Regions from separate parts of the Streptomyces sp. RFCAC02 genome, predicted to be linked through region 3. Evidence: riboswitches for the same ligand, from Rfam matches in the RefSeq annotation. Region 3 holds a riboswitch; each other region holds the start of a gene.
What was found. A riboswitch is a leader RNA that binds a small molecule or an ion and turns the genes downstream of it on or off. The one in region 3 is predicted to bind thiamine pyrophosphate.
Positions count from the first base shown of each region.

Region 1: it holds a riboswitch for thiamine pyrophosphate, as region 3 does, so the genes downstream of both, thiO (glycine oxidase ThiO) here and EMA09_RS22085 (thiamine ABC transporter substrate-binding protein) in region 3, are expected to answer to the same signal.
Region 2: it holds a riboswitch for thiamine pyrophosphate, as region 3 does, so the genes downstream of both, thiC (phosphomethylpyrimidine synthase ThiC) here and EMA09_RS22085 (thiamine ABC transporter substrate-binding protein) in region 3, are expected to answer to the same signal.

Region 1 covers NZ_SAUH01000001.1:1,146,566-1,156,039, forward strand. The annotation lists gene EMA09_RS05160 (NAD(P)/FAD-dependent oxidoreductase) at 1-2, shown strand, start outside; gene EMA09_RS05165 (hypothetical protein) at 25-885, opposite strand; gene metF (methylenetetrahydrofolate reductase [NAD(P)H]) at 907-1,833, opposite strand; gene thiE (thiamine phosphate synthase) at 1,900-2,535, opposite strand; gene EMA09_RS05180 (Rv2175c family DNA-binding protein) at 2,653-3,018, opposite strand; gene EMA09_RS05185 (FAD-dependent oxidoreductase) at 3,093-4,304, opposite strand; TPP riboswitch at 4,407-4,518, shown strand; gene thiO (glycine oxidase ThiO) at 4,510-5,700, shown strand; gene thiS (sulfur carrier protein ThiS) at 5,736-5,936, shown strand; gene EMA09_RS05200 (thiazole synthase) at 5,942-6,790, shown strand; gene EMA09_RS05205 (DUF4190 domain-containing protein) at 8,962-9,474, shown strand, end outside.
Region 2 covers NZ_SAUH01000001.1:3,159,971-3,169,444, reverse strand. The annotation lists gene EMA09_RS14815 (cupin domain-containing protein) at 1-101, shown strand, start outside; gene EMA09_RS14810 (DUF5326 family protein) at 254-466, shown strand; gene EMA09_RS14805 (YibE/F family protein) at 432-1,613, opposite strand; TPP riboswitch at 1,847-1,957, shown strand; gene thiC (phosphomethylpyrimidine synthase ThiC) at 1,950-3,602, shown strand; gene EMA09_RS14795 (SDR family oxidoreductase) at 3,679-4,425, opposite strand; gene pip (prolyl aminopeptidase) at 4,503-5,444, opposite strand; gene EMA09_RS14785 (MarR family transcriptional regulator) at 5,501-5,995, shown strand; gene EMA09_RS14780 (SDR family oxidoreductase) at 6,005-6,766, shown strand; gene EMA09_RS14775 (ABATE domain-containing protein) at 6,824-7,429, shown strand; gene EMA09_RS14770 (sugar O-acetyltransferase) at 7,438-8,031, opposite strand; gene EMA09_RS14765 (TetR/AcrR family transcriptional regulator) at 8,042-8,614, opposite strand; gene EMA09_RS14760 (rhodanese-like domain-containing protein) at 8,617-8,967, opposite strand; gene EMA09_RS14755 (J domain-containing protein) at 8,977-9,474, opposite strand, start outside.
Region 3 covers NZ_SAUH01000001.1:4,745,764-4,755,237, forward strand. The annotation lists gene EMA09_RS22080 (DUF6531 domain-containing protein) at 1-1,891, opposite strand, end outside; TPP riboswitch at 2,025-2,130, shown strand; gene EMA09_RS22085 (thiamine ABC transporter substrate-binding protein) at 2,169-3,251, shown strand; gene EMA09_RS22090 (iron ABC transporter permease) at 3,248-4,903, shown strand; gene EMA09_RS22095 (ABC transporter ATP-binding protein) at 4,915-5,994, shown strand; gene EMA09_RS22100 (MerR family transcriptional regulator) at 6,052-6,426, opposite strand; gene EMA09_RS22105 (alkene reductase) at 6,484-7,611, shown strand; gene EMA09_RS22110 (hypothetical protein) at 7,619-8,812, opposite strand; gene EMA09_RS22115 (ATP-binding cassette domain-containing protein) at 8,794-9,474, opposite strand, start outside.

The DNA.
Region 1 (9,474 bases), 3.6 Mb from region 3:
GACGGGAGCGGCGCCGCGCGGGGATCAGTAGCGGTGCTCGTTGCCGTAGTAGTGGCCCGGGTCGGACGGTTCGTACCCGGGGGTCTGCGGGTAGCCGTCCGGCCCGTCCGCCGGCTGCTGGGGCGGATAGCCGTAGCCGCCGGCGTCGTCGTCCCGCTGCTGGGGCACCCACACGCCGCCGGGCGGCGTCTCCTGGTAGTACGCGCCGTACTGGCCGGCCGTCTGCCACTGGCCGGATTCCTGGCCGCTCCAGTCGCCCGGGTAGCCGGTGGCGTAGGTGTCCTGCGCGGCGTGCTCGTGCTGCGGCTGCTGGTCGAGGTACGGGTCGGCGGGGTAGCCCGTGTACGTCTCGCCGGTGTCCTGCGGGGCCGCGTAGGACGGGGTCTGCTGGTCGGCCCAGGGGTCGCCGCCGGTGGCGTAGGCCGAGAGGTACGGGTCCTGGTACGGGGTGTCGTCCTGCGGCCGGTCCGGCTCCCGGTCGCCGTCGCCCTCCGGCGCGGGACCCTGCCCGGCGCCGTCCTCGTCGATCCGGGGCACGCCCTCGGCGGGCGTCGCGTCCAGGGGCTCGGCGTCGTCCGGCACCGGGTCGAGGGGGCGGACGACGCCGCGCCGCCTGCGGCTGGTGCCCGGCTTGCCGCCGAGCGCCCACCCGGTGGAGAACCCGCGCCGGAACGACAGGGTGACGAACGTCTGCCCGGTCGCGAACGCGACGGTGCCCAGGGCGATGACGGCGACCGACGGCATCACGACGCCGACGACGACCAGGAGGAAGCCGCAGAACGCCAGCAGTCTCCAGCGCAGCCGCGCCTTGTACTGGAGAAGGACCTCACCGAGCAGCCAGAGCGCCACCACTCCGAACGCGATGTAGAGGACCGTCCAGCCCATGTACGCCCCTCTCAGCGGGCCTCACGTCCGCGTGTGCAGACCGAGATTCCTGTAGACGTCCAGCGTCGCCGTGGAGTGGAGCGTGGTGTTGAGCGTGACGAAGTGGAGTCCGGGGATGTCCTCGTCCAGCAGCCGCGCGCACAACTCCGTGGCGAAATCGATCCCGACCGAGCGTACAGCCAACGGATCGTCCTTGACGGCGAGGATCCGTCTTTCCAACTCAGGGGGGAACGTGGCGTTGCTGAGCTGCTTGAACCGCTCGATCTGGCGGACGTTCGCGATCGGCATGATCTCCGGGATGATCGGCACGTCGCAGCCGGCCGCGGCCACCCGGTCCCGCAGGCGCAGGTAGTCCTCGGGGTAGAAGAACATCTGGGTGAGCGCGAAGTCGGCGCCGGCGCGGCACTTGGCGACGAAGTGCCGGACGTCGGTCTCCCAGTCGGTGGACCGCGGGTGCATCTCGGGGAACGCGGCGACGCCGACGCAGAAGTCGCCCGACTCCTTGATGAGGCTGACGAGTTCCGCCGCGTACCGGACGCCCCGGGGGTGCGGGGTCCACTCCCCCATCGGGTCGCCGGGCGGGTCGCCGCGCAGGGCCAGCATGTTGCGGATGCCGGCGGCGGCGTACTGGCCGATGATGTTGCGCAGTTCGGCGACGGAGTGGTCGACGGCGGTGAGGTGGGCGACGGGCGTGAGCGTCGTCTCGGTGGTGATCCGCTCGGTCGCCCGGACGGTGCGCTCGCGGGACGAGCCGCCCGCGCCGTACGTCACGGACACGAACATCGGCGCGACGGCCTCGACGCGGCGGATCGCGTTCCACAGGGTGCGCTCGCCCTGCTCCGTCTTCGGCGGGGTGAACTCGAACGAATACGAACGGGCGCCCGTGGCGAGCAGGTCACGCACGGTGCGCGCCCGGTCCGCCGCCGTGCTGGGGATACCGAGGGCCATGCTTGCAGGCTACCGACCGGAGCGGGCCGCGGCGGGTGCTGTCCGCAGGCCGGACGGCGTACGGGATCAGGCGCCGGCGCGTTCGCGCAGCCGGGCGGCGAGCGCGGCGGCCGCGCTCCCGGGGTCGTCGGCCTCGGTGATGGCCCGCACGACGACGACGCGGCGGGCGCCGGCGTCGAGGACCTGGTCGAGATTGCCCGCATCGATGCCGCCGATCGCGAACCACGGCCTGGCGGGCGCGAGGGCCGCCGCGTGCCGCACGAGCGGCAGGCCGGGCGCCGTCCGCCCCGGCTTGGTGGGCGTGGGCCAGCAGGGGCCGGTGCAGAAGTAGTCGACGCCGGGCGCCGCCGCGGCGGCGTCGACCTCGGCCGGGGTGTGGGTGGAGCGGCCGATGAGGACGCCGTCGCCGAGGATCGCGCGGGCGGCCGGCACGGGCAGGTCGCCCTGGCCGAGGTGCAGGATGTCGGGCCGGGCGGCGTGGGCGACGTCGGCCCGGTCGTTCACGGCGAGGAGCGCGCCGTGGCGGCGGCAGGCGTCGGCGAACACGGCGAGGTGGTCGAGCTCCTCCGCGGCCTCCATGCCCTTGTCGCGGAGCTGCACGATGTCGACGCCCGCGGCGAGGACCGCGTCGAGGAACTCCGGCAGGTCACCCTGCCGCTTTCTGGCGTCGGTGCACAGGTAGAGACGGGCGTCGGCGAGCATGCGGGTCCCCCGGGCGGTGCTGTGGCGGGCGGTGGTGCGGTCTGCGGTGCGCGGTCGTACGGGTGGCGGCGCGCGGGGAACCGTGCCGGTCCTCCGCGCGCCGGCCTGGTCGGGCGGTCAGACGGCGAGCGCCTGCGCCCGGCGCTTCACCTCCGTCCCGCGATTCTCCCGCAGGGCCTGCGCCGGGGTGCCGGGCAGGGTGTCGTCAGGGGTGAAGAGCCACTCCAGCATCTCCTCGTCGGTGAACCCGTCGTCGCGCAGCAGAGTGAGGGTGCCGCTGAGGCCCTTCACGACCCGGTCGCCGTCGATGAAGGCGGCGGGCACGTGGAGCGCGCGGTTCTCGCCACGGCGGACGGCGATGAGCTGGCCCTCCTTGACCAACTGGCGGACGCGGGTCACCTCGACACCCAGGGACTCCGCGATGTCGGGCAGGGTGAGCCAGGCGGGGACGAGGGCGTCGGTCTTGGCATCAATCTCGGTCACACGACCAGCGTGCCATCCCGCACCGACAGTCGTCAGCGGGAGCCCTCCTCGCGGGGGACGCGCTGCGCCGCCGCTCAGCGCGCGGCGGCCGCCTTCAGGGGCGTCGCGGGGTCCGCCGCGCGGTCCGGGTCGAGGGGGGTGCCGCGCTCGACGAGGCGGCGTCCCTGCGCCAGGTCGCGGGGGCGGTCCACGGCCAGGACGGCGGTCGGCGTGCCGTCGGGCCGCAGCCACAGCGCGCTCCAGGCGCGGTCGCCGCCGTCCGGGTCGCCGCGCCGCAGCAGGACGTCACCGTCGCCGTGCCGGCCGGCGTACTGGACGTACCGGCCGAACTGCTCGGACCAGAAGTACGGCACCGGGTCGTGCGCCGCCGCCCGGCCGAGGATGCCGGCGGCGACGGTGCGCGGACCGGTGAGGGCGTTGTCCCAGTGGTGGACGAGGAGCCGCCGCCCGTACCGCGCCGACGGGAACGACGCGCAGTCCCCGACCGCCCACACCCCGGGCGGCCCGGCGCGCAGCGCGGCGTCGGCGGCGACCGAGCCGTCCGCCGCGAGGGGGACGCCGGAGCCGGCGAGCCAGCCGGTGGCGGGGCGTGAACCGATGCCGACGAGGACGGCGTCGGCGCCGATGACGGTGCCGTCGGCCAGTTCGACCTCGCCCGCGCGGACTCCCGTCACGGCGCGGCCGGTGAGCAGCGTCGCCCCGGCCTCGGCGTACCAGGCGCGCATGGGTTCGGTGACGGCGGGCGGCAGCGCGCCGGCCAGGACGTGCGGGGCCGCCTCGACCACGGTGACCGGGCTGCCGGCCGCCGCCGCGGCGGTGGCCGCCTCGGCGCCGATCCACCCGGCGCCGACGGCGACGACGCTGCCGCGGCTCTCCAGGACGGGCCGCAGCCGGCGGGCGTCGTCCAGCGTGCGCAGGACGTGCGTGCCCGGTGTGCCCCCGGTGCCGGGCAGGGTGACGGCCATGGCGCCGGTCGCGATGACGAGGTGGTCGTACGGGAGCGGCCCCGCGTCGGTGTCGAGGACGCGGTCGCCGGGGCGCAGGGCGGTGGCGGTGCGGCCGGGCAGGTGGGTGACGCCGAGGGCGTCGAGGTCGACGCCGAGGCCGAGGTCGGCGGGGGTCGCGGTGCCGAGCAGCACGGCCTTGGACAGGGGCGGCCGGTCGTACGGGGCGTGGTCCTCCGCGCCGAGCAGGGTGATGGCGTCCTGCCAGCCCTGTTCGCGGAGCTGGGCCGCGGTGTGGACGCCGGCGAGCCCGGCGCCCGCGATCACGACGTGCCGCTTCATCGCTTCATCACGGCGACCACCCTACGGCGGCCTACGGCGGCCGCGGAGCGGGGCGGTCCGCGCCCGGCGGGAGCGCGTACTACGCTGAACGGCGAGTCAGACTCAAGACACCCACGGGAGCCCGGCGCACCGGGCTGAGAGGGAGGCGGGCGGCCTCCGACCGTACGAACCTGATCCGGGTCATGCCGGCGAAGGGAGGAGTCGCGTGGACCTGCGTTCCCACGGCGGCGACGGCGACGGGACCGTGTACGACGCGGCGGTCGTCGGCGGCGGCCTGATCGGGCTGGTGACGGCGTGGCGCGCCGCCGGGCGCGGTCTGCGCACCGCCCTGGTCGATCCGCGGCCCGGCGGCGGCGCGGCGCGGGTGGCGGCCGGCATGCTGGCGGCGGTCACCGAGCTGCACCACGGCGAGGAGGCGCTGCTCGACCTCAATCTGGCGTCGGCCGGGCGCTATCCGGAGTTCGCCGCCGAGCTGGCCGAGGCGACCGGCACGGACATCGCGTACCGGGCCTGCGGCACGCTCCAGGTGGCGCTCGACGCGGACGACCGGGCGCAGTTGCGGGAGTTGCACGCGCTGCAGCGGCGGTGCGGTCTGGACACCCAGTGGCTGACGGGCCGTGAGTGCCGCCGGCTCGAACCGATGCTGGCGCCCGGTGTGCGCGGCGGACTGCGCGTCGACGGCGACCACCAGACCGACCCGCGGCTGCTGGTGGCGGCACTGCTCACGGCGTGCGAACGTGCCGGGGTGTCCTTCGTGAACGCCACGGCCACCGGCCTCGTGGTGCGCGGCGACCGCGCGGCCGGCGTACGGCTCGACGGCGGCACGGTGCTCGCGGCCGACCGCACGGTGCTCGCGGGCGGCAGCCGCAGCGCCGGTCTCGACGGGATCCCGCCGTCGGTGGCGGTGCCGGTGCGGCCGGTGAAGGGCCAGATCCTGCGGCTGCGGATGCCGTCGGGCGGCGGGGCGCCGTTCCTGTCGCGGACGGTGCGCGCCGTGGTGCGGGGCGAGCAGGTCTACCTGGTGCCGCGCGCCTCGGGCGAGCTGGTCGTCGGGGCGACCGTCGAGGAGCAGGGGTGGGACACGTCCGTGACGGCGGGCGGCGTGTACCAGCTCCTGCGCGACGCCCGCGAACTGCTGCCGGGGCTCACGGAACTGCCGCTCGCCGAGACATGCGCGGGCCTGCGGCCCACGAGCCCGGACAACGCGCCGCTGCTCGGGCCGACGGCGCTCCCCGGGCTCTTCCTCGCGACCGGCCACCACCGCAACGGCGTGCTGCTCGCGCCCATCACCGGCGAGGCCATGGCCGTCGCCCTCACGACCGGAGAACTGCCGGACTACGCCCGGCCGTTCAGCGCACAACGCTTCAGCCACGACCACCGGGAGGTACCGGCGTGAACACCGGTCCGCAGGAGGCCGTCCCGCCCACGGGCGTGACGGTCCGCGTCAACGGCGAGCGGCGCACGGTCGCGGCCGGCACGACGCTCGCCGCGCTGGTCGCGGAGCTGAGCGCGGCGCCGTCCGGCATCGCCGCCGCCGTCAACGAGTCCGTGGTGCCGCGCGCCCTGTGGCCCGGCACACCCCTCGGCGACGGCGACCGCGTCGAGATCCTGACCGCAGTCCAGGGAGGCTGATCCACGTGTCCGAGTCCGTCACCGCGCCGGCCGGTGCCGCCGGTCCCGGGGAGGGCGCCGACGAGTCGCTGGTCCTCGGCCCGCTGCGCCTGACGTCCCGTCTGATCATGGGCACGGGCGGTGCGCCGAGCCTGGCGGTCCTGCGGGACGCGCTGGCGGCGTCCGGCACGGAGCTGACGACGGTCGCGATGCGCCGGCTGGACCCGGGCGTGCAGGGGTCGGTGCTCTCGGTCCTGCGGGAGCTGGGCATCCGGCCGCTGCCGAACACCGCCGGCTGCTACTCGGCGGGCGAGGCGGTGCTCACGGCCAGGCTGGCCCGCGAGGCGCTGGAGACGGACCTCGTGAAGCTGGAGGTCGTCACCGACGAACGGCTGCTGCTGCCCGACCCGGTGGCGACCCTGGAGGCCGCGGAGACGCTGGTGGACGACGGGTTCACCGTCCTCCCGTACACGAACGACGACCCGGTGGTCGCGCGGCACCTGGAGGACGCGGGCTGCGCCGCCATCATGCCGCTCGGCTCGCCGATCGGGTCCGGGCTCGGCATCCGCAACCCGCACAACTTCCGGCTCATCACCGAGCGGGCGTGTGTCCCGGTCATTCTGGACGCGGGCGCGGGCACGGCGTCCGACGCGGCGCTGGCGATGGAACTGGGCTGCGACGGCGTGATGCTGGCCTCCGCCGTGACGCGGGCGCAGCGTCCGGTGCTGATGGCGGAGGCCATGCGGCACGCGGTGGAAGCGGGACGGCTGGCGTGGCGGGCGGGGCGGATCCCGCGCCGGCACTTCGCGACGGCCTCGTCGCCGGCGGACGGGGTCGCGGACCTCGATCCCGAACGACCGGCGTTTACGCACTGATATAGCATCCGGGCACCTGGTGGGGGGAAGTGCCAGGCCCGTGCCTCGACCCTCGGGGGGACCGCATGACGACACCGCCGCCTCCGGCCGACCGGCCGCGGGAGGACAGCCCGACGCCTCCGGACCCGGCCGCCGCGGGTGCGGAGGCAGGCGGGGACGGCACGCGCCGGCGCCCGGCCGTCGACCTGGCGAAGGACGCACCGTCCGCCGACCCGGCGGAGGGGATGTCCGGCGGGGAAAACGATGCACCCGTGGCCGGACGGGGGCCGGACGGCGGTGGCGCCGACGGGGAACGGCCCGGGGCCGCGGGGGAAAACGATGCACCCGCCGCGTCCGGTACCGGGCCGGCGACGGACGGGTCGGGGCCGGACGCCGGCGTCCCGCACGCCGCCGACGAGGACGACGACCACGTGCTCGCCGCCCCCGCCCCGGCGGTCGGCCTCACGAAGGCCGGCGACGACCGGCCGGAAAACGATGCACCTCGGCGCGGGGACGGGCAGCGCCCCGGCGGCGCCGACACCGCCGGCGGGGAGCCCCCGCACGGCGGCGCTGCGGGGTCCGACGGCCCGGGCGACATCGATGCACCCGGGACCGAACGGGCGTCGGACGGGCCGCGGACCGGGGACAACGGTGCGCCCGGCGGCCCGCAGGGCATCGATACACCGGCGTCGGGGACCGAGCGGACGGCGGGCGGGCCACAGCCGTCCGCCGACACCGACGACGACCATGTACTTGCCGCGCCCGCGCCGGCGGTCGGCCCGTCCAAGGCGCCGGCCGACACTTCGCCGGAAAACGATGCACCCGCCTCTGAGGTCACGCGCGCCGTCGGTGAGAGCACCGCCTCTCCCAGCGCGGAGCCCGGGGCACAGGCACCCGCGAGCACCACGGCCGAGACAACGACCGGCGCCCCGGCGGAAATCGATACACCCGCCCCCACGGTCACACAACCGGCGGACACCGCGGCGCAGCCCACGGCCGCGACCGGGAACAACGACACAACAACCCGGCCCGACCCGGCAATCGGCCTCACGAAGGCCACCGACAGCCGGCCGGAAAACGATGCACCCGCTCCCGTGGACACGCAGGACACCAGCGAGATCCCCGCCCCTGCCCAGGCGGAGCCCCGGGCACAGGCACCCGCTAGCACCACGGCCGAAGCAACGACCGGCGCCCCGGCGGAAATCGATACACCCGCCCCCACGGTCACACAGCCGGCGGACGAACCGCGAGCAGCGGACACAACGGCACAGCCGACGACGGCGACCGGGAACAACGACACAACAACCCCGCCCGACCCGGCAATCGGCTCCACGAAGAACGCCGTCGCCAACCCACCGGAAAACGATGCACCCGCGCCCGTGGACACGCGGGACACCAGCGGGAGCCTCGCCTCACCCGGGACAGAATCCGGACCGCAGGCACCCGCGAGCGGCACGGCCGAAGCAGCGACCGACACTCCGCCCGAAAACGATGCACCCGCGCCCGCGGCGGCGCGGGACACCGGCCGCACCTCCGCCTCACCCCACGCAGAACCCCGACCGCAGGCACCCGCGAGCGGCACGGCCGAGACAGCGACCGGCGCCCCGCCGGAAAACGATGCACCGACCTCTGAGGGCACGCGGGACACCGACCGGACCCCCGCCTCACCCCAGGCGGAACCCGAGGCGCAGGCACCCGCGAGCGGCATGGCCGGGGCGGGTGCGGGCGATGTGCAGGAAATCGATGCACCCGCGCCCGTGGACACGCGGTCGGCGGCAGCCGCCGGGAGTGAGGACGCAACGGCCTCGGCCCGTCCGACAGTCGGCCTGAGCAAGGCGACGGCCGACGCTCCGCCGGAAAACGATGCACCCACCGCCGTCGTCCCGGGGGCCGCTCCCGCGCCGGCCACAGGGGCGGCCGGCTCCGCTCCCACGACGCCGGACGCCCCGACCACCAACCTCGCGCGGAACCACGTCACCGGCCCGCCGGAAAACGATGCACCGCCGTCCGGGAGTGCCGGTGGCGTCCCCGTGGCTCCGCCCGCGAAGCCGCCCGCGCCGCCCGCCTTCGCCCCCTACGCGGCTCCCGCTCAGTACCCGTGGCCCCCGCCGCCGCCGGCTCCGGGAACAGGTGTCTGGTACCCCCCGCAGTACGGCGCGGTGCCCTGGGCGCCGCGGGAGCCGTGGAACCACATGGCGATCACGGCCGGCGTGGTCACCCTCACCGTGTTCCCGCTGGGGCTGCTCTTCGGGATCATCGCCCTGGCCCGTCCGAACGCCAAGCGGGAACGCGGGCACGGTCTGGCGGTCGCCTCCGTGACCGTCACGTCCTCGATCCTCCTCATCCTCGCCGTGGCCTTCCCCGCCGGGCTGCTCGAACCCCTGTGGAAGGACTACAGCGACTCCCGTACGGAAGTCACCCTCGACCCGGGCACCGACGAGGCGCCCGGCACCGACGGGGCTCCCGGGGACAGTGGCGGCGCGACCGAGGACGACGGCACCCCGCCCGGCCAGGAGCAGGTGCCCGGCGGCGGCCAGAATACGGACGACACGACCAGCCTGTTCGGTCTCCTCCCGGGCGACTGCTTCAACTCCTCCCTCGGCCCGGGCGAGTACGGGGACACCGACGGCACGGCGACCGTCATCCCCTGCGACGAGCCGCACGACGGAGAACTCGTCGCCCTGGCCGATGTGACGGGCGTGGAC
Region 2 (9,474 bases), 1.6 Mb from region 3:
GGGGCAGCGTGGTCTTCGTCCCCGCCGGGGTGCCGGCGCGCTTCCACCACATCACGGAGGACCTGCGCGTCATGGTCGTGTTCTCGCCCCCCGAGGGCTGATCCGGCCCGCTCTCTCAGGGTCGCGTCAGGGAACGGTCAGGGGCGGACCGGGGCTGCCGAGCCTCCCGTCGCCCCCCTGACGCGCCTAAGCTCGCAAGAGCCGGGGCAGACGCGTCCCGGCGACACGTTCTCGGAAACAGGAGCCCCTGGCCATGAAGGAAGCCTTCACACGACTGCCGTGGTGGGTGCGGTGGATCGCCATCCCCGCCATCCTGCTCGTCGTCTTCGGCAGCCTTCTGATCTCGGTGATCACCTGGGTGGTCTCGCTCGTCTTCCGCATCCTCCTCGCGGCCGCGCTCATCGCGATCCTGATCTTCGTGGTGCGGAAGTTCACCTCTTCCTCCTCCTCCGGCGGCGGCTGGTAGGCGCCGCCGCGGGCGGCGCCTTGTCGGCCGTGACCATGAGCGCGGCGAGGCACGTCGTCACCGGAACCGACGCCACGAGGCCGATCGAGCCGACCAGCGTGCGGACGATCTCCTCGGCCACCAGCTCGCTGAACGCCACGCTCCCCACGCTGCTCCGCGCGATGGTGAACAGCAGGAGCAGCGGCAGGGCCGCGCCCGCGTAGGCCAGCACCAGGGTGTTCACCACCGAGGCGATGTGGTCGCGCCCGATGCGCATGGCCGACCGGTACAGCGTGAGCCAGCTCGCGCCGGGGTCGGCCTGCTTCAGCTCCCAGACGGCGGACGTCTGGGTGACCGTGACATCGTCCAGGACGCCGAGGGACCCGATGAGGATGCCGGCGAGCAGCAGGCCGCGCACCTCGATGCCCGGATAGAGGCTGTGGACGAGACCCGTCTGCTCGTCGGTGTTCCCCGTCAGGTGGGCCCACCCGGTGAACAGCGACCCGAGCACGCCGATCAGCAGCAGCGAGACGAGGGTGCCGAGGACGGCGACGGAGGTCCGCGCGGTCACGCCATGGGTCAGGTAGAGCGTCGTGAGCATGATGACGGAGCCGCCGATGACCGCGACGACCAGGGGATTCGAGCCGTGGAGGATCGCGGGCAGGATGAAGAGCGTCAGCACCGCGAAGCTGACGACGAGTCCGACCAGCGCCAGGACGCCGCGCAGCCGCCCCACCGCGACCACCGCGAGCGCGAAGATGCCGGCGAGCAGCAGGATGGGCGTCTGCCGCTCGACGTCGCGGACGCTGTACTGGAGCTCCTCCGGCGCGTCGGGCGCGTAGGCGACGATGACCCCCTGGCCCGTCTCGTACCGCAGGGTCGCGTCGGGCGGCACCACCTCGGTGAACTGCCGGCCGCTGTGCGGGCCGGTGGTGACCTCGACGGTCGCCTCCTCGCACGGCCCCTCCGAGCCGCGCGGCACCTGCACGCCGAGGTCCTCGCAGGCGTGCTCGGTGACGGCGACGACACGGGCGTGCTCCGTCTGCTGGTCGAAGCCGACGCCCGTGTGTTCCTGCTGTTCGGGGCTGCCGCCGGGCCACAGGAGCACCAGCCCTGCGGCGACCGCGGCGGCGAAGGGGATCAGCACGGCCGCTATCACCCGCCGCAGCCGCGCCGATACGGGCGTGGCGGGGCCGTGCCCGTGCCCGTGCGCATGCCCGTGATCGTGTCCCGGTCCTGGCCGGTCACCGGGGTCGCGCCGGCGTCCGGACGGGGTGCCCGCCGGGTCGCGGGGCGCGGGCGGGGTGTCGTCGTCGAGTCGGCTCACGCCCCGATCATCGCGCAGCCCCGGGGGCACCCTGGTCAGCACACCCCGGCGCGGGCTAGCGTGTGGGGTGCGACCAAGCACATCGCGGGAGCTCCGGGCACGGGGCTGAGAGGGCGCTGCAGCCGCGCCGACCGCCGAACCTGTTACCGGGTAATGCCGGCGTAGGGAGTGGGTCTGATGACCACGCAGAACGCACGCACGTCCGACGTGTCCGCACTCGGCTCGCACAAGGGGTATGTGACGGGTTCACGCCCCGACCTGCGGGTCCCGGTCCGCCGCGTGCACCTCACCAACGGAGACGACGTCACCCTGTACGACACGTCGGGTCCCTGGACCGACCCGTCCGTCGAGACGGACGTCCGCGCCGGGCTGCCCGCCCTGCGCGCGGACTGGATCGCCGAACGCCGCGCCGACGGCCGGCCGGCCGTCACCCAGCTCGCGTACGCGCGGGCCGGCGAGATCACGCCGGAGATGGAATTCGCCGCGATCCGGGAGAAGCTGGCGCCCGAGTTCGTGCGCGACGAGATCGCCGCGGGCCGGGCCGTGCTGCCGGTCAACGTCAACCACCCGGAGTCCGAGCCGATGGTGATCGGCAAGAACTTCCTGGTCAAGGTCAACGCCAACATCGGCAACTCAGCTGTCACCTCCTCCATCGACGAGGAGGTCGAGAAGATGCGGTGGGCGACCCGCTGGGGCGCCGACACGATCATGGACCTCTCGACCGGCCGCGACATCCACACCACGCGCGAATGGGTCCTGCGCAACTCCCCCGTGCCGGTGGGCACGGTGCCGATCTATCAGGCGCTGGAGAAGGTCGGCGGCCGGGCGGAGGAGCTGACCTGGGACGTCTACCGCGAGACGGTGATCGAGCAGGCCGAGCAGGGCGTCGACTACATGACGGTCCACGCCGGCGTGCTGCTGCGGTACGTGCCGCTGACAGCGCGCCGCAAGACCGGCATCGTCTCGCGCGGCGGCTCGATCATGGCGGCCTGGTGCCTGGCACACCACAAGGAGAGCTTCCTCTACACGCACTTCGACGAGCTGTGCGAGATCCTCCGCGCGTACGACGTGACGTTCTCGCTCGGCGACGGCCTGCGCCCGGGGTCGATCGCCGACGCCAACGACGCGGCGCAGTTCGCGGAGCTGCGGACCCTGGGCGAGCTGAACCGGATCGCCAGGGCGCACGACGTGCAGACGATGATCGAGGGGCCGGGCCACGTCCCGATGCACCTGATCAAGGAGAACGTCGACCTGCAGCAGGAGGTGTGCGACGAGGCGCCGTTCTACACGCTCGGGCCGCTGACGACGGACGTGGCGCCGGCGTACGACCACATCACGTCGGGCATCGGCGCGGCGATGATCGCGTGGTGGGGGACGGCGATGCTGTGCTACGTCACGCCGAAGGAGCACCTGGGCCTTCCGGACCGGGACGATGTGAAGACCGGCGTCATCACGTACAAGATCGCGGCTCACGCGGCCGATCTCGCCAAGGGGCACCCGGGCGCCCGGGAGTGGGACGACGCGCTGTCCGACGCGCGGTTCGAGTTCCGCTGGGAGGACCAGTTCAACCTGGCCCTCGACCCGGACACGGCGCGGGCGTTCCACGACGAGACGCTGCCGGCCGAGCCGGCGAAGACGGCGCACTTCTGCTCGATGTGCGGGCCGAAGTTCTGCAGCATGAAGATCTCGCAGGACATCCGGCGCGAGCACGGGGACGCGCTCGCCGGCGCGGCGGCCGGCAGCGAGGCGGAGGCGGCGGCCGGGATGGCGGCGAAGTCGGCGGAGTTCGCCGAGGCGGGCCACCGCGTCTACCTGCCGGTCGCCGAGTGACCGACGGCGGCTGACGCACCGCCGGCGCGGCCGTCCCCGGGCGGGGGCGGCCGCGCCGTGGCGTACGGACGGGGTGTCAGGCCGTGAACCCGCCGTCCGCCGTGAGGACGGCCCCCGTCGTGTACGACGCGTCGGGCGACGCGAGGAACGCCACCGCCGCCGCCACCTCGTCCGGCGACGCGTACCGCCCCAGCGCGGTGAAGCCGCGGACGGTCTCGGCGAGCGGGCTGTCGGCGGGGTTGAGATCGGTGTCGGTGGGTCCCGGCTGCACGAGGTTGACGGTGATGCCGCGCGGGCCGAGGTCGCGGGCGAGGCCCTTCACCATGCCGGTCAGGGCGGCCTTGCTGAGGGCGTAGAGCGTGAGACCGGGGAACGTCGAGCGCTCCGCGATCTGGCTGCCGATCGTCACGATCCGGCCGCCGTCGCCCATGTGCCGCAGCGCCGCGCGGGCGGCCAGGTAGGGCGCCCGCACGTTGACCGCGAGCGTCGCGTCGAGCTCCGCGCGCCCCATGTCCTCGACGGATCCCATCGGGTAGGACGCGGCGTTGTTGACGAGGATGTCGAGCCCGCCCAGGCGCTCGGCCGCCGCGTCCACCGCGGCCTCGACGGCGTCCGCGTCGGCTGCGTCGGCACGGAGCGCGACGCCCGTCCGCCCGGCACGTTCCACCGCGCCGGTCACGGCGGCCGCGCTCACCTCATCCCTCAGGTAGGTGATGGCGACGTCGGCGCCGCCGTCCGCGAGCCGCAGGGCCACCGCGGCACCGATCCCCCGGCTGCCGCCGGTCACCAGGGCCTTGCGGCCCGCGAAGATCTGTTCGTTCATGTCTCGATCCTCGGCCGGGAGCAGCCACGGCACCGGCGGTCGCCGGACATCGCGTTCGGGGTACGCGCGGCGCGGCGTCAGCGGGCGGCGAACCGGTCCGTCGCCGCACGGACACGGGCGCGCGTCTCCTCGTTGCCGAGGTGGCCGGCCGCCTCCGTGACGTGCAGTTCGGCGTCGGGCCACGCCTTCACCAGCTCCCAGGCGGTCGTCAGCGGACTGCCCATGTCCATCCGGCCGTGCACCAGGAAGCCGGGGATGCCCGCGAGCCGTCCCGCGTCCCGGATGAGCTGGCCCTCCTCCAGCCACGCCCCGTGCGAGAAGTAGTGGGCGCAGATGCGCACGAGCGAGATCCTGTCGCGCGCCGGGCGGCCGCCGTACGGGCTTCCGCCGGGGGGCACCTCGCCCGAGAGGACCGTGTCCTCCCAGGTGCACCAGTCGGCGACCGCTTTGTCGCGCACAGCCTGGTCGGGGTGTTCCAGGAGCCGCGCGTAGGCCCCGACGACGTCGCCGTCGCGCGGCGTGCCCGGCGCGCCCTCCAGGAAGCGGTCCCACGCCTCGGGGAAGAAGCGCCCGACACCGCGGTACAGCCAGTCGATCTCGGAGCGGCGTGTCGTCGTCACGGCCGTGACGACGATCTCCGAGACGCGCTCCGGGTGGGCCTCCGCGTAGGCGAGCAGCAGGGTCGAGCCCCAGGAGCCGCCGTACAGGAGCCAGCGGTCGATGCCCAGGTGCTCGCGCAGCAGCTCCATGTCGGCGATGAGGTGGTGGGTGGTGTTGTGCCGCATGTCGGTGGCCGGGTCGGCGGCGTGCGGGGTGCTGCGGCCGCAGCCGCGCTGGTCGAACCGCACCACCCGGTACAGCTCGGGGTCGAACACCTGGCCGCCCCGGTAGCTCATGCCCGAGCCGGGGCCACCGTGCACGACGACGGCCGGCTTGCCCGCCGGGTTGCCGCTGACCTGCCAGTACACCTGGTTGCCGTCGCCCACGTCGAGCATCCCGGACGCGTACGCCTCTTCCATGGCGGAGATCCCTCCCTGTTGTGACAGCACTAATACAGCGCTGTTACGATACCCCCATGGACCCCACCGGACCCGCGTACCTCGGCACCCGCCTCCGGCACCTCATCGAACTCCTCGACGGCGACATCGCCGCGGTCCAGGCGGACATGGGCATCACGGGCTTCCGCATCCGGTACTCCGCGCCGATCCGCGCCATCGCCGCGCGCGGCCCGCTGTCGATCCGCGACCTGGCCGCCGCCACGGGCGTCACGCACTCCGCGGCCAGCCAGACCGTCGCCCGGATGGCCAAGGACGGCCTGGTCGTCCTCGACGCGGGGACGGACGCCCGCCGCCGCATGGTCCGCCTCACCCCGCGCGCCGAGGCCCTGCTGCCGAAGCTGAACGCCGAGTGGGACGCCACCGCCCGCGCGGCGGCGGCGCTGGACGCCGAACTGCCGTACCCGCTCAGCCGCCTGATCGAGGAGACCCTCGACGCCCTGCGCCGCCGCCCGATGCGTGCCCGCGTGACCGGGATCGCCGAGGCCGCCGACGACCAGCAGCCGCCCCCGTAGGGTGATCCCATGGATTCACCCACCCGTACGAACGGGGTCGCGCTCGTCACCGGCGCCTCACGCGGCCTCGGCGCCGTCATCGCCGCGCGCCTCGCCGCCGACGGTCACCCCACGGCCGTCGTCTACCGGTCCGGCGCCGACGGCGCCCGCCGGGTCGTGGACGGCATCCGCGCCGCCGGCGGCACGGCCGAGGCGATCGCCGCCGACGTCACGGACGAGACGGCCGTCACCGCCCTGGTCGAGGACGCGGCACGGCTGCTCGGCGCGCCCGTCACCACTCTCGTCGTCAACGCCACCGGGCCGCAGCCGGACACCGACCCCACGGAGGTGACCTGGCAGGATCACCTCGACCAGCTCACGTTCTTCGTGAAGAGCCCCACCCTGCTCATGCGCGCCGTGCTGCCCGGCATGCGCGCGCACGGGGGCGGCCGGATCATCCAGATCGGCTCGGACGTGCTGGAGCGCGCCCTCCCCCAGATGACCCCGTACGTCGCGGCGAAGGCCGCCCAGCACGCGCTGACCGAGTGCTGGGCGCAGGTCCTCGGCCCCGACGGCATCACGGTCAACACGGTGGCGCCCGGCTGGGTCCCCGTCGAGCGGCACGCGGGCACGGCCGCCGAGTCGCTCGCCTCGTACGCGGCCGAGGTGCCGCTGCGCCGGATGGGCCGCCCCGAGGACATCGCGGCGACCGTCGCCTTCCTGGCGTCCGACGCGGCCTCCTTCATCACGGGTGAACGCGTCAAGGTCAACGGCGGCCACACCCTGGGGTGAGTCCGGGGCGGCGGCGCGGACCCGGACCATGATCACGAAACCCCGCATACTGGTCGGATGACCGACAGGACACGGGGGTTCGTCCTCCGCTCCCCCGAGGGCGCCAGGTACCGCTTCGACCCGGGCGCGCTGAGTCTGGAGTTCCTGCTGACCGGGGGGCCGGGGCCGCAGGCCGCCCGCCACGAGTCACTGCACGAACCGGGTGACCTCGGCGCCTGGGCCGCCAGGTCGCGCCTGGCGCTCCGCCCCGGCACGGTGCGCGTCGCGCCGGACGACGTACCCGCCGCCCGGCGCCTGCGGGACGCGCTGTGGCGGCTGGTCGGCGCCGTGATCGCGGAACGGGAGCGCCCCGCCGCCGACATCGCGGAGCTGAACGCGGCCGCCCGCGAGGCACTCGTCCCCCGCATGACCGAGGACGGACGGCACGGCTGGGCCGCTCCCCCGACGGGCCGCCAGGTCATCGGGACGGTCGCGCGGGACGCCATCGGCCTCCTCACCGGCCCGCACGCCGCGCGCGTGCGCCAGTGCGCCACGGACACGTGCTCCCTCGTCTTCGTGGACACCTCACGGCCCGGCCGCCGCCGCTGGTGCTCCATGGAGCGCTGCGGCAATCTCCAGAAGGCCCGCGCGCTGCGCGAACGCCGCAGGACGGCCGCGGGCTGACCCGTGCGCTACGCTCCGCCCGGGTCCAGGGCGCGCACGGTCCGGGCCGGGTTCCCGACGGCGAGGACGTCCGCCGGCAGGTCCCGGGTGACGACCGCCCCGGCGCCGACGACCGTGTTCGCGCCGATGGTGACGCCGGGGCAGACGATGACACCCCCGCCGAGCCACACGTTGTCGCCGATGGTGATCGGCCGCGCCGCCTCCCACTTCGCGCGGCGCGGCCCCGCCTCCAGCGGGTGGGTCGGCGTCAGGAGCTGGACGTTCGGACCGAACTGGACGTCGGCGCCGATGGTGATGGGGGCGCAGTCGAGGAGGACCGCTCCGCAGTTGACGAACGTGCGGGGGCCGATGGAGATGTGGATGCCGTAGTCCACCTGGAGCGGCGGGCGGACGTAGGCGCCCTCCCCGAGGTGGCCGAGGAGTTCGGCGAGGACGGCGACGCGGTCGGGGTCGTCGTCGGCGGTGGCGTTGAAGCGCCGGGCGAGCCGGTGGCCGCGGGCCGCGTCCGCGGCCAGCTCGGGGTCGTCGGCGAGGTAGGGCTCGCCGGCGAGCATGCGGGCCTTCATGGACCGCGGGTCGGGGTCCGGGACGACGCTGGTCATGCCGTCCGTTCTACCGCCCGGATCCCTCCAAAAGGGACAGAATGCCGGAAATCGCCAGATCGAATGACCTGGAATCGTCCGCCGCGCGCGCGAGGACGTAACCCCCTTGCAGGACGGCGACGACGGCGGCCGCCAGAGCGGCGGGCTCGGCCGCGGGCCGCGGGTCCTCGGCGAGGACCGCCGCGACGCGCTCCCGCAGCCAGGCGAACGTCTCCTCGACCGGGGCGCGCAGCACGGGGTCGGCCATCACGTCGGGGTCCTGCGTGAGGCGGCCGATCGGGCAGCCGCGCAGCACGTCGCGCTCACGGCGCAGGTAGCCGGCGACGCGCTCCGCCGGCGCCCCCGGAGCGGACAGCGCCTCGTCGGCCGCGGCGCGCAGCGCGTCGGCCGTGCGCCGGATCGCGGCCAGGGCGAGCGCCTGCTTGCCGGGGAAGTGGTGGTACATGCTGCCCTGGCCCGCGCCGGCGCGCTGCTGGATGGCCTTCGGGCTGGTGCCGACGTAACCGCGCTCCCACAGCAGCGCGCGGGCGCTCTCGATCAGGCGCTCCCGCGCGGACGCCTCCGGGGAGGACTGCCGCGGCACGCTCACAGGACGTGCGGCTCGACGCCGGGCGCCTCCGCCGCCATCGGACGGCCCGCCGCCTCCCACGCGAGCATGCCGCCGTCGACGTTGACCACGTCGAGGCCGCGCTGCGCCAGGTACTGCGCGACCTGCGCGGAACGCCCGCCGACCTTGCAGATCACATACAGCGGACCGTCGTGCCGGGCGGCGAGGCCCGTGATCTCCTCCAGGCGTGCCACGACCTGGCTCATCGGGACGTGCGTCGCGCCGTCCGCGTGGCCTGCGGCCCACTCGTCGGGCTCGCGGACGTCCAGGAGCGGCGCGTCGGCGGGAACGGCGGTGGCGGGCGTGGACGGAAGCGGTGCGAAGGTCATGCGCCGACCCTAACGCGCCGGCCCGTCGCCGCCGCCCGGCTCCGCGGGACCCGTACCGTCCGCTGTGCCCGGGTCGTCGGCGAGGAGACCGGCGAGTTCGGCCTCGCGCTCGGCGACGCGGCGCCGCAGGCCCTCCGCGATCTCGTCCAGCATGCCGTCCGGGTCCCCGCCGGCCATGCGCAGCATGGAGCCGACCGCGCTGTCCTCCAGGGCGGCCACGGCGTCGGCGAGGAGGTCCTTGCGCGCGGCGAGCCACTCCAGGCGGGCGTACAGCTCGTCGGCCGGCATCCGGCCGGGCTCGGGGGCCGGGCCGCGCTCCCACTCGTCGGCGAGCTCGCGCAGGGCGGCCTCGTCGCCGCGCGCGTACGCCTGGTTCACGCGGGCGACGAACGCGTCGCGGCGGTCGCGTTCGTTGGCGTCGGTGGCCAGGTCGGGGTGGCAGCGGCGGACCAGCTCCCGGTAGAGGCGGCGCGCCTCGTCGCTCGGCCGGACGCGCGGGGGCCGCTG
Region 3 (9,474 bases):
AGCAGTCGTTGAACTGGTAGACGGTGGTGTGGCCGAGGGAGTCCGTGAACAGCGTGCGGTGGTGGGCCTCGTCGTACTCGACGGTGCTGGCCAGGAACCCGCCGGTGCCGTCCGTGGCGACACAGCGGCCCGCTTCGTCGTAGGTGTATCGGTACACCATGCCGTTGCGGTCGGTCCAGCCGGTGAGCCGGCGGCGTCCGTCGTACGTCAGGCGCAGCGGACGGTCGTGCTCGGGGTCGTGGACCGCCGCCAGGTTGCCGCGCTCGTCGTAGGCGTAGCGGCGCAGGAGGGGCCGGTCGGGGGCGCTGAGGAGGCGGAGTTCGGTGACGCGTCCGTCGTGCGTGGTGATGCCGACGTGGTACCCCGCGTCGTGGACCAGGCCGGTCGGGGCGCCCTGCTCGTCGTACGTGACGCTGATCCGGTTGCCGTTGCGGTCGGTCAGGGCGGTGAGGGGGAGTTCGCCGCCCAGGCGGCCGGGGATGGGCGCGAAGTGCAGCGTGTGGCCGGTCGCGCGATCCGTGACGGTGAGCGGGCTGCCCGGCCCGTCCTCCCAGGCCAGGGCGTGACGGGGGCCTTCCACGGGCATGACCGGGGCGTCCGGCAGCGGGCGCGGGTAGTACAGCGTCATGCCGTCCTCGGCACACAGGCGCACGCCCTCCGCGTCGAGCACGAGCCGCTGGTCGAGGGTCGAGGCCCAGGAGCGGCCGAACCACGTACCCGAACGGACCGAGCTGCGGTGGTGGCGCCGCAGGACGAGCGGCAGCACACCGGGCAGGTCGACGTCCGTCGCGGACAGGACGACCTCACCCGTCGCCATGTCGATCGGGTCCGTGCGGCAGGTCAGGCCGCGGATGTCACGGCCCGCGCGCCGGATCGCGGGGCCGAGGCCACGCACGCCGGCCGACAGGCCGCGCATGCCGGTACGGGCGGCGGCGAGGCCGCCCTTGAGCCCCCGGGCGAGGCCGCCGAGGGTGGTGATGCCCTTCATGCCGGGGATGCAGTCGAGCAGCGCCAAGCCGACGTCGAGGAGGCCTGCCCTGCCCTGGCTGTACTTGATCAGTGTGTCGGCGAGGACGACGAGGGCGGCGGCGAGGACGACCCAGGCCAGCGGCCCGCCGATGATCATGACGACGATGCCGAGGACGGCGACGACCACCTTGCAGACGTCGACGATCGTGTCCCAGTTCTCCGACACCCAGTGGAAGGCGTCCTCCCACCACTTCCGGTTGTGGATGCCCGCGTCGGACGCCTCGTCGATGTCGCGGGCCGCGTTCCGGGCCGCCTCCTCGCGCATCTCCTTCGCCTGCTCGGCCAGCCGGCGCGCGGCGGTGAGACGTTCCTGCGCGTCGTCCACCCGGTCGCGCGCCGCGTGCCTGGCCGTCTCGGCCGCCGTCCGCTCGCGCGTCGCGGCACGCACCTCGCTGTCGTCCGGCGGCTCGGCGTCCGTCCGTTCGCCCGCACGCTCCAGACGGTTCACCTCGTCCCTGGTCTGCCAGACCTGCTCCCAGGCGGCGTTCAGGTCGGCCTGGGCCGCGGTGAGGTCGGCCTGCGCGGCGACGGCACGTTCCAGCGCGCGGTCGGCCTGGCCCTGCGCGGTCTCCAGCTTCGGCCAGTAGGTGTGGAGCGCCTGCGCGCACAGGTCGTAGGAGTTCTGGAGCTTGGTGAGGTTGTCCGGGACGCCGTCGAACTCGTCGCGGAACGCCTCGGCCGACAGCCCCGACCAGTCCTGCACGGCGCGGTCCCCGGCCATGCCCCTGATCTTCCCCAGCGCCTCGCCGACATCGTCGGCGAACGTCTGCAATTCGTCTGCGAGAGTGCGAACGTCGGCCGGGTCGCCAGGAGTTGGGTCCGAGTCCATGCCCAGGGGCGACCAGTCGGAAGCTCGTGCCATGTGCGTATCCCTGACGTGCTGGGCGAATGTGCTGAGGCGAACATACCTTCGCCCCCGATCCGTCCTTTCGGGTGGCACCCGTCCGGCTGATATTGTTGCGTGACGAGTACACAATCAGGACACACCGTCCACGACATTCCGACAGGGGAGCGCTCGCAGCGCTGAGAGTGCGGCATCGGCCGCAGACCCTCGAACCTCGCCCGGGTCATGCCGGGTAGGAAGTTCGGATCACTCTCTCGTGCCTGCCTGCGCGCGCCCGCGCGGAGAAGGCAGCATCATGAAGCGCACCGCGATGTCCCGCCCGGCTCTCGGGGCCGCCGGGCTGGTCCTCGGCCTCGGCCTGGTCACCGCCTGCGGTGGCGACGACGCCGGGGAGCAGGGCGACGGCGGTTCGAAGGACGTCACGCTCGTCACGCACGACTCCTTCGCGATCTCCGACGACGTGCTCGCCGAGTTCGAGCGGCAGAGCGGCTACACGGTGCACATCGTGCGCGGCGGCGACGCGGGCGTCGTCGTCAACCAGGCCGTGCTCTCGCAGGGCGCCCCCCAGGGCGACGTCCTCTTCGGTATCGACAACACGCTGCTGTCCCGCGCGCTGGACGAGGACGTCTTCACGCCGTACGAGCCGGCCGGGATCGACGCCGTCCCCGCCGACCTGCGCCTGGACGACGAGAACCGGGTCACCCCCGTCGACACGGGTGACATCTGCGTCAACTACGACCGCGCCTGGTTCGCCGACCACGGCGTCGAACCGCCCGCCACCCTGGAGGACCTGGCCGACCCCGCCTACCGCGACCTCCTCGTCGTGGAGAACGCCGCCACCTCGTCGCCCGGCCTCGGCTTCGTGCTGGCGACCGTCGCCGCCTTCGGCGAGGACGGCTTCGCGGACTACTGGGAGCGGCTCGCCGACAACGGCGTGGAGGTCGTCGACGGCTGGGAGCAGGCGTACAACGAGCGCTTCTCCGGTGCCGGGCAGGGCGGCGACCGGCCGCTCGTCGTCTCCTACGCGTCCAGCCCGCCCGCCGGCGTCGTCTACGGCGGTGACGAGCGTCCCGACGAGGCCCCCACCGGCGTCGCGACGGGAACGTGCTTCCGGCAGATCGAGTTCGCCGGCCTGCTGGACGGCGCGGAGAACCCCGAGGGCGGCCGCGCGCTCCTCGACTTCCTGATCGGCCGGGAGTTCCAGGAGGACATGCCGCTCACGATGTTCGTGCGCCCGGTGCTGCCTGACGCGGCGCTGCCGGAGGAGTTCACGCGTTACGGAGCGGTCGTCGACGACCCGTACAGCATGGCGCCCGAGGAGATCGCCGAGGGCCGCGACGGCTGGATCGACACCTGGACCTCCGCGGTTCTCGGATGACGCCGGCCGGACGCGCCGCAGTCGTACGGGCCGCGCTGCTCGCGGTGCCTGTGGCCTTCCTCGCCGTCTTCTTCGCCTACCCCGTGACGGCGATCGTCGGGCGCGGGCTGCGGGAGGACGGTTCCTGGCAGCTCGGCCGTGCGGCGGAGATCCTGGGGGACGGCGACACGGTGCGGGTGCTGTGGTTCACCGTCTGGCAGGCCGCCGCCTCGACCGTGCTGACGCTGGTGCTCGCGCTGCCGGCGGCGTGGGCGTTCGCGCGGCTGCGGTTCCCGGGGCGGCGCGTACTGCACGCCGCGGTGACCGTGCCGTTCGTACTGCCCACCGTCGTGACAGGAGCGGCGTTCCTCGCGCTCGTGGGCCGGGGCGGGCTGCTCGACGACTGGTGGGGCGTACGGCTCGACAACTCGGTGTGGGCGATCCTCCTCGCCCACGCCTGCCTCAACTTCGCCGTCGTCGTCCGCACGGTCGGCGGGCTGTGGGGCCAGCTCGACCCGCGCCAGGAGGAGGCCGCCCGCGTGCTCGGCGCCTCGCCACGGGCCGCCTGGCTGCGGGTGACCCTGCCCGCCCTGACCCCGGCCGTGGCGTCGGCGGCGGCCATGGTGTTCCTCTTCACCTTCACGTCCTTCGGCGTCGTGCAGATCCTCGGCGGACCGCGCAACGGCACGCTGGAGGTCGAGATCTACCGGCAGACCGCCCAGTTCCTCGACCTGCCCGCCGCTGCTGTCCTCACGCTGCTGCAGCTCGCACTCGTCGCGGCCATGCTCATCACCCAGTCCGTCCTGGCCCGCCGCCGCGAGACGGCCCTCTCCCTGACGGACGCGGACCGTACGGCCCGCCCGCCGCGCGGCGCAGCGCAGTGGGCAGTGCTGGGGACCGTCCTCACGGTCATCGCGCTGCTGCTGCTCCTCCCGCTCGCCGTCCTGGTCGAACGCTCCCTGTCCGTCCCCACTGGGGGCTACGGACTGGCCAACTACCGTGCGCTCTTCTCCACCGACGGCGGCACCTTCGCCGTCGAACCCTGGACCGCGGTCGGTACGTCCCTGCGCTACGCCGCCATGGCCACGGTCATCGCCCTGGTGATCGGCGGCCTCGCGGCGGCGGCCCTCGCACGCCGCGGTGGGGGGCGACTGCTGCGCGGCTTCGACGCGCTGCTGATGCTGCCGCTCGGCACCTCGGCCGTCACGGTGGGCTTCGGCTTCCTCATCACGCTGGACGAACCGCCGCTCGACCTGCGGCAGTCCTGGATGCTCGTGCCGCTGGCCCAGGCACTGGTCGGCGTCCCGTTCGTCGTACGCGTCCTGCTGCCGGTGCTGCGCGCCGTGGACGACCGGCTGCGGCAGGCCGCCGCCGTCCTCGGCGCCTCGCCCGCGCGGGTGTGGCGGGAGGTGGACCTGCCGCTGGCGCGGCGGGCGCTGCTCGTCGCCGCTGGGTTCGCGTTCGCCGTGTCGCTCGGCGAGTTCGGCGCGACCGTGTTCATCGCGCGCGCCGACAGCCCCACGCTGCCCGTGGCCGTGGCCCGCCTCCTCAGCCGCCCGGGCGCCCTCAACTACGGACAGGCCATGGCCCTCAGCACCGTCCTGATGGCCGTCTGCACCCTCACGCTGCTCGTCCTCGAACGCCTGCGCCCGCCGGAGACGGAGACCCCATGACCGCCGCACCCATGCCCCCCGCCCTCCTGGAACTCGCGGGCCTCACCGTCTCCTACGGCGACCGCACGGCGCTCCACGGCGTGGACCTCACCGTCGCCGACCACGAGACGGTCTGCGTCCTCGGACCGAGCGGCAGCGGCAAGTCCACGCTGCTGCGGGCCGTCGCCGGGCTCGTCCCCGCCGCCGACGGAGCGGTGCGGCTGGCCGGCCAGGAACAGGCGGGCGTACCCGCGCACCGGCGCGAGGTGGGGCTGATGTTCCAGGACCACCAGCTGTTCCCGCAGCGCGACGTGGGCGGCAACATCGCGTTCGGCCTGCGGATGCGGCGCGTGCCGCGCGCGGAGACGGCGCGCCGCGTGGCCGAACTGCTCGACCTCGTCGGCCTGCCCGACGCGGCGCGCCGCCCCGTCGGCGCGCTGTCCGGCGGCGAGCAGCAGCGCGTCGCCCTCGCCCGCGCCCTCGCGCCCAGGCCCCGCCTCCTCATGCTGGACGAGCCGCTCGGTCAGCTCGACCGCGACCTGCGGGACCGGCTCGTCGTCGAGCTGCGGCAGTTGTTCCGTGACCTCGGGACGACCGTGCTCGCCGTCACGCACGACCAGGCGGAGGCGTTCGCGCTGGCCGACCGGGTCGTCGTCATGCGGGACGGGCGCGTCGCGCAGACCGGCACGCCGGTGGAGGTCTGGCGGCGCCCTGCGGACGCGTTCGTGGCGCGTTTCCTCGGCTTCCGCAATGTCACCGGCACCGCCGTCGAGGTCCGCGACGGCACGGCTGCCACGGAGTGGGGCGAGGTGCCCGTCCCGGCCGGTACGGGGGACGGCCGCCGGCGGCTGCTGGTCCGGCCGTCCGGCGTACGGCTCACGGCGCCCGCCGACGCGCCGCTGCGCGCCACCGTCGCGGCCCGGACGTTCCGCGGGGACCACGTGCTGCTGCTCCTCGACTGCGCGCGGGGTCCCCGCCTGGAGGCGGCCTGCCCGCTGCGGGCCGCGCCGGCCGAGGGCGAGGCGGTGGGCGTGGCGTTCGACCCGGCGGAGGTCGTCGCGCTGGACGGCGAGGCGGTCACGCCCGCGGCGGGGGCACGGTCGGCCGTGTGACGCGTCGGCCGGCCGGGGCGGCCGCGGGACGGTGCCGACCGCCGGGCGCGCCCCGTCTCAGGCCGGGTCCGTGACACGTCCCGACGCCGCCGCGATCACCTCGTCCAGGGTGTCGCGCGAGCGCACGAGGTCACGGATCATGCGGTCGATGCGTGCCCGCTCCGCGGTGAGGTCGGCGACCAGCCGTGCGTCGGCCGTCTCCGCCGGTCCGCCGTCCTCGTCCCGCATGCACGGCAGGAGCTGCGCGATCTTGGCGCTGCACAGTCCGGCGGCGTACAACTCCTGGATGCGGACGACGCGATCGACCGCGCTCCCGGCGTACTCGCGGTGTCCGCCGGGGGTGCGGTCGGACGTCAGCAGCCCCTGCTGCTCGTAGTAGCGCAGCGAGCGCTCGCTCACCCCCGCGCGGCGCGCCAGCTCACCGATCCGCATCCCGCGCCCCCCTTCCGACTTGAACTTGACACCGATGTCAATTCTTACGCTGCCGCCATGACCGAGACAACCGCGACCGCCTCCGCCCCCGCCACGCCCGACGTCGCCCGGCTGTTCGAGCCGGTGCGCCTGGGTCCCCTCACCCTGCCCAACCGGTTGGTGATGGCGCCGATGACCCGCAACCGCGCCGACGCCGACGGCGTTCCCACGCCCCTCATGAGCACCTACTACAGCCAGCGCGCCACGGCCGGTCTGATCATCGCCGAGGCGGCAACGCCCAGCCTCGTCGGCCGCACCTATCCGCACACGGCCGGCATCCACACCGACGCCCAGGCGGCCGGCTGGCGGCACGTCACCCGGGCGGTCGGCGCAGCGGGCGGGCGGACATTCCTCCAGATCCAGCACGGCGGCCGCGTGGGTCACCCCGACACCAGCGGGCTCCTGCCCGTGGCGCCCTCCGCGATCCCGCTCCCGGAGACCGTCCACACCCCCACCGGCCGCAAGGAGGCCGTCGTCCCGCGCGCGATGACCGCCGGGGACATCCGGGACACGGTTGCGGACTTCGCCGCTGCGGCCCGCCGGGCCGTCGACGCGGGCTTCGCCGGCGTGGAGGTGCACAGCGCCAACGGCTACCTGCTCCACCAGTTCCTCGCGGCGAACACGAACCACCGCACCGACGCCTACGGCGGGTCGCCGGCCGGCCGCATCCGTCTCACCGTCGAGGTCGTGGACGCCGTCGCCGCGGCCATCGGCGCCGAGCGCGTGGGCCTGCGCGTCTCCCCGGGGTCCACGGTCAACGGCATCGTGGAGACCGACTCCGACGTGCTGTACCCCGCGCTGCTCGACGCCGTCGCCGGCAGGGGACTCGCGTACCTGCACATCGTCCGGTCCGACTCCGCCGACCCCCTCTTCGGCCGCCTGCGCGCCCAGTGGCCGGGCACGCTGATCGGCAACCCGGTGCTCCCCGACGCGATCCCGGACGACGGCGGCCGGGCGGCGGCCGAACGGCTGCGGGCGGCCGGCGCCGACCTGATCGCGCTCGGCCGCCCGTTCCTCGCCAACCCGGACCTCGTCCGGCGGCTGCGGACCGGCGCGCCCGTCAATCCGGTGCGGGACGCCTACCTGATGTACGTGGGCGGAGCCACCGGGTACACCGACTACCCCGCTCTGCGAGCCTCCCGGTGACGTACGGTCAGCGGCCGGTCGGCAGGGTGATCATCTGCGCGGCCAGCCACGTCAGGGGCAGGAACACGGCCAGCAGAACCGCGGTGCGGAGCATGGCCGACCGGCGCAGCAGCCCGCGCGGGGCGCCGAGCCGCAGCAACAGGGCCGTGGCGGGGCGCCGTGCGGAACGTGCCTGGTCGGCTGCCGTAGCAACCGATCCCATGGCGCACAGCAGGACGGTGGCGGCGCCCAGCACACCGAGAGGTCCCAGCTCACCGAGTCCGTCCAGCTCCAGCGTGGCGAGCACAGCGGCGCAGGCGGCGGACAGTGCCCCCAGCGGACGGCCCACCCGCGTGGCCTCCTCCTGGAGACCGCGCCCGGCCAGCAGGCGCAGGACACCGGGCCTGCCCGTGGCCAGCAGCAGGCCGCACACGTGGGTGAGGCCGGGAGCCGCCAGGACGACGCCCGCAGCGATCAACAGCCAGCCCGTCACCATGCCGGGACTGGCGCCACCGAGGGCACCGCCCAGGGGCAGCCAGCCATCAGGGGGAACGGCCACCGGGTCGTCGGACGCGTAGGCGGAGATGGAGATGCCGGCGCCCATCAGTGTCGTTCCCCAGGGGAGCCCCGTGGGTACGGGCAGCGGCGGTTCGGCGCGGGCCGCGTCGGCGAAATCGGCGGCCTCCACGGCGTAGGCGGTGCGCCGGCGCGCGGGACGGGCGTGCAGGGTCAGCGCGGTGGCGGCCGCGGCGGCGACCGGCGCGACGGCCAGCAGCGTCACCGTGGCGCCCAGCGGAAGCGGCCCGCCCGCCGACAGCAGGTCGGCGGCCGCGCCGTGGAACGGAAGGCTCGTGAGGTCACCGCGCAGGAGCAGGAACAGCCCCCACGCGGCTCCGCTGCCCAGCAGCCCGGCCGCCGCGGCGGAGACCGCCGCGAGCGCCGGCACCCGCGCCGGCCCCATGCCCGCCACGTCGAGCCCGGATGGCGGCCGACCCGACGGCTCCGCGCGCGCCACGACGACCGCCAGTTGCACCGTCGCCACCAGCGGGACGGCGCACCACAGCAGCCGGGGGATGGCCGAGGCGGCACCGGACGGCCGTGCCACCGCGTAGGCCAGGGCGCTCAGCAGGAGGAAACCCACCCCGCCGGCCGCGCACGCCAGCAGCAGACGGCGCAGCAGGACGGCGGGGTGGGAGCCACGGGTCAGACGGTAAGCGAGCACGGTGCCTCCGCGGCGGCGCCTTCGGCGCGGCCGTCGACGAGCGTCAGGGTCCGGTCGGCGAGCGTGGCGACCTCCGCGTCGTGCGTGGCCAGGACGACCGTGATGTGGTGCGAACGGCCCGCCGTCGTCAGGGTGCGCAGGACCTGGGCGCGGTCCGCGCGGTGCAGCGGCGCGGTCGGCTCGTCGGCGAACAGGACGTCCGGTTTGTGGACCAGCGCGCGGGCGAGCGCGATGCGCTGGCGCTGCGACTGGAGCATGGCGTACGGGCGCTTGTGGGCGCAGTCGGCGACGTCCAGGCGGTCCAGCCAGTCCATGGCGGTACGGCGGGCCGTGCGGTGTCCTGTGCCGGCGAGCAGGAGGGGCAGGGCGGCGTTCTCCCAGGCCGTGAGTTCGTCCACGAGCTGCGGAGTGTCGCCGACCCAGCCGAAGCGGTCGCGGCGCAGGCGTTCCCTGGACGGGGGCGGCAGGGTGTGGACGGGCACGCTGTTGAACCAGACCTCGCCCTCGTCGGGCACGATCTGCCCGGAGAGGCACGTGAGCAGCGTCGTCTTGCCGCAGCCGCGGGGGCCGGTCACGGCCAGGATCTCGCCCTGGCGGATGTTCACGGAGACGCCGAGGAGGGCCGGCGAACCGTTGTGGGAGTACCGCAGGCCGCGCGCCCA